One region of the Exiguobacterium sp. s127 genome, then DNA from elsewhere that is predicted to be linked to it. Evidence: a T-box and tRNA genes for the amino acid it is inferred to sense, from the RefSeq annotation. Region 1 holds a T-box; the other holds one or more tRNA genes.
What was found. A T-box is a leader RNA that pairs with one kind of tRNA and senses whether it is charged. The one in region 1 lies ahead of leuS (leucine--tRNA ligase), so its partner is inferred to be a tRNA-Leu.

Region 2: it has a tRNA-Leu gene. The T-box ahead of leuS (leucine--tRNA ligase) is inferred to sense a tRNA for this amino acid. The anticodon was not compared.

Annotation. Positions count from the first base shown of each region.
Region 1 is NZ_JACSMO010000001.1:360,716-362,923, forward strand. Features, by position in the region: gene KNP98_RS01760 (HAD family hydrolase) at 1-429, shown strand, start outside; T-box leader at 469-691, shown strand; gene leuS (leucine--tRNA ligase) at 738-2,208, shown strand, end outside.
Region 2 is NZ_JACSMO010000015.1:4,601-6,808, reverse strand. Features, by position in the region: gene KNP98_RS14670 (transporter substrate-binding domain-containing protein) at 1-546, opposite strand, end outside; tRNA gene KNP98_RS14665 (tRNA-Leu) at 871-954, opposite strand; gene KNP98_RS14660 (alpha/beta hydrolase) at 1,033-1,962, opposite strand; gene KNP98_RS14655 (hypothetical protein) at 1,983-2,208, opposite strand, start outside.

The sequences.
Region 1 (2,208 bases):
GAACATGACTTATTTCAACAACACGCCAAGCCGGAAGACTGTGGATTAAAGGAAGGGGTTCATGAGTTGATGAGTATCGCTCGAAGCGAAGGTTACGGGATTGCAATTGCATCATCGAGTTCGCTTGAAAAAATTGAACGCGTCATCGCATTTTATGGGTTGACAGTCGACGCCTACACGAGCGGTTTTGAAGTCCCGCGCTCTAAACCGGACCCAGCTATCTTCGAGCTGACAGCAAAACGGATGGGTCTCGCCCCAGAGTCATGTATCGTAATTGAGGACGCGGCGAACGGCATGATGGGGGCGAAAAAAGCTGGGATGGAAGTCATCGCGTTACTCGACGACCGGATGCCGGGGCAGATGTTACATCACGCGGATCATCAGGTTTCAACACATGCTGCGATTGGAGAAATTTTACGGAAACGTTGACGGTTGATTAAGATTCAGATTAAACTAACTAATAGATAGTCAGATGCAACGAACTGAAGTAGTAGTGGAGACATTCCGTTTAGAGAACTGGTGGGTGGTGCAAACCAGTCGGAACTGTCCATGAACTCGTCAGGGAGCATGATTCGTGAACAACGAGTAGCGAATCCGGTCCTTCACACCGTTATCTGTGAGTCAAGCGGTCTGTCATTGACAGACAACGTGGGTGGTACCGCGGAAGCCAAACCGGTCTTTCGTCCCTATTCTTAGGGGCGGAGGACCGGTTTTTTTAATCAGAGGAGGAAGAATAGATGTCGTATAATCATCGTGAGATTGAACCAAAATGGCAAGCGCGCTGGGAACAGGATAACGCGTTCGTAACGACGGAAGACCCAAGTAAGGAAGGCTTTTATGCCCTCGACATGTTTCCTTATCCATCGGGAGCAGGACTGCATGTCGGACACCCGGAAGGATACACGGCAACGGATATCCTCGCACGGATGAAACGGATGCAAGGGTATAACGTCCTTCACCCAATGGGATGGGATGCGTTCGGACTCCCGGCAGAACAGTATGCACTCGATACGGGGAATGACCCGCGTGAGTTCACGGCACAAAATATTGAAACGTTCAAACGTCAGTTGAAAGACCTCGGTTTTTCATATGATTGGGACCGTGAAATCAATACGACGGATCCGAAATACTACAAATGGACACAGTGGATCTTTACACAACTGTACGAAAAAGGACTTGCGTTCGTCGATGAAGTGGCAGTCAACTGGTGCCCGGCACTTGGAACGGTCCTTGCGAATGAAGAAGTCATCGATGGATTGTCTGAACGTGGAAATCATCCCGTCGTCCGTGTCCCGATGCGCCAGTGGGTCCTTAAGATTACGGAATACGCGGACCGTCTCCTCGACGATTTAGATGAACTCGATTGGCCGGAGTCGGTGAAAGAAATGCAGCGGAACTGGATTGGTAAATCGGAAGGTGCGGAAATCGACTTTACGATTGACGGCCACAAAAAACAAGTCACGGTCTTCACGACACGTCCGGATACAGTCTTCGGCGCAACGTACCTCGTCTTAGCACCGGAGCATCCATTCGTCGCGGACATCATGACAGCAGAACATCAGGCAGCAGTCGAACGTTATATCGCGTCTGTTCAGACGAAATCGGATCTTGAACGAACGGATCTTGCAAAAGAGAAGACAGGTGTCTTCACGGGTGCGTTCGCCGTCAACCCGATTTCTGGCGAACGTCTTCCGATCTGGATTGCCGACTATGTTCTTGCGACGTATGGAACAGGTGCCATCATGGCCGTTCCGGCACATGACGAACGCGATCATGAGTTTGCGAAACAGTTTGACCTTCCAATCATCGAAGTCGTAAAAGGCGGAAATGTCGACGAAGCAGCGTATACGGGAGAAGGGGAGCATGTCAATTCACAAATGCTCGACGGTCTCTCGAAGGCGGACGCAATCGAAACCATCATCGCGGAACTCGAAACGAACCAAGTCGGACGGAAGAAAATTACGTATCGTCTGCGTGACTGGCTCTTTAGCCGTCAACGCTATTGGGGCGAGCCGATTCCAGTCGTCCATATGGAAGATGGAACGATGAAGACGCTGGATAAAGAAGAGTTGCCGCTTGAACTTCCGATGATTCCTGAAATCAAACCGTCGGGAACAGGAGAGTCGCCGCTTGCTCTTGCAGAAGAGTGGCTCGACTATACGGATCCTGTGACAGGGATGAAAGGACGCCGCGAAACGAACACGATGC
Region 2 (2,208 bases), on a different contig from region 1:
CCCATTTTTGACTTCCTGGAACATCGCTGGACTATCATTGAATTGTGTAACTTTAATGCCTAGCTTATCCGCGTTATCCGTTGCATACTTTGCCCCCGTCGTCCCTTTTTTAACTGCCACGCGTTCCCCTTTTAAATCATCAACCGACTTGATGTCATCATTGTTGTCTTTGACGACAAGAATCAGTCCGGCTTCAAAGTACGGGTCAGAGAAGGTAACGACTTTTTCACGTTCCGGTGTGATACTCATCCCGGCAATCGCGATGTCGAGTTGATCCGCCTGCAGAGCAGGAATGATTCCGCTAAAGTCCATCGCTTCAAATTCAATCTTGAAGTTTTGGTCGTCTGCAATCGCTTGAATCAAATCGATATCGATTCCTTTGTACGTATCCCCGTCCTTGTACTCGAATGGTGGATAGGTGACGTCGATCCCGACTTTGTACGTTTTGTCCTCTGACGATGAATCATCATTTGAACCGATGCTACACGCACTTAATACGAACAGACATCCCATCAATAAAAATAAGATAGAAAAACGTTTATTCATACTTTTTACCCCCTTCTTTTGAAGGCACGGCCCTCTATTAGGATATTTTCCTTAATAATGGTCCCTTTGAAACATGTTTTGGTAAAAAAACTGAATTATCTGAAAGAAAACTAAAAAAGTCGCGATTTTCGATCTAATCGCTTTCTAGTGGAAAGCAAACAGGAGCGACCCTGCAGCTTCGCTGTAGCGGCGCGATGTTTGCCACAGGAAGACGCTTAGGAAGGAAAGAGAGAACAAAAAAAGATAGAAAATCACATGCAAGTGACCTTCCATCTAGTTTGTCTACAGTCTGTGACCTACTAACAGGTCTTCAACTTATGGAAATGCCGCCGAGAGGACTTGAACCTCCACAGTGTTGCCACCACTAGATTCTGAGTCTAGCGCGTCTACCGATTCCGCCACGACGACATGGCTTATATGATTGTAGAATACGAAATGGACTGATTTTTGTCAATCCATTCCTTCCACTTCATACACTTTCATTTGTCATGCTGACATTACGCGCCGAACGAACGCCTCGACGACTTCATCGTATCGATCGGGTGCCTCAAAATAAGCCATTGCATGTGCCGCATTCGGAATGACGACGAGTTCCTTCTTCGTTTGGCAAGCATCATACAGTTCATAGACCATCGATGTCGGAACGAACGTATCTGCATCCCCATGAATGAATAAGATCGGTACCGCCGCCTTTTTGACTTGTTTTAATGCGGAAGCTTCACTGAAGAAGTAACCAGCCTTTAATTTCGTCAATAAACTCGTCATCGCAAGGAACGGAAAGTGCGGCAAACGATACATCCGTTTCATCTGATAGGCGAGGACTGCGTTGACTGATGTATAAGCACAGTCGGAGATAATGCCTTTGACTTGAGCAGGTAATGTTTCTCCACTCGTCATCAAAACCGTCGCGCCCCCCATCGATACACCATGTAAAAAGATGGAAGAAGCCGTTCCAACACGTCCGACTAAATAGTCGATCCAGCGCAGACAGTCTTGCCGGTCATGCCAACCGAAACCGATGTAATTTCCGTCACTTTTTCCGTGACCACGATTGTCCGGCATCAACACATGAAAACCCGCTTGATGATACAGATAGGCGAATCCTGCTAAGTCTGTTCCGACACCACCGTAACCATGTACGAGAATGACGACTCGATCGGACGCAACGAGTGGCGGTAAGTAATGTGCGCGAAGCGTCAATCCATCATCTGCTTGCGTCGCGACGAGTTCTAACGGTTGTTCCTTAATCCATGTCTGACCCGGTTGCATCAATCGGACCATCTCGTCACTTAAATCACGGTTGTTCGTCAAGAAGGGTTTCGGATTCGTTGCGATCGCCATTTCGTAAAAGTAATAGCTTGCTGCAAGCATCCCTGAACCAATCACGCCTAAACCAATTTTTGTACCTGTTCGCATCCGGTCCTCACTCCTTGTTGTTATAGTTCGATTTCTAGTTGAGCTGACGACTCTGGATGATCATCTTGTAATATGTGCTGGCGCAACCGTTGTTCATGCTGCGCCTTACGGTAAGCGAATTCGCGAATGAGCTCTTGCCCCGCAAATCCTTCTTCAACGATTTGCGATAATAATTCGGTCTCCATCTCGACCATCTCGTCTGGATTGCGCATGACGAGGACTTGTCCGACTTGCGCAATCATTACT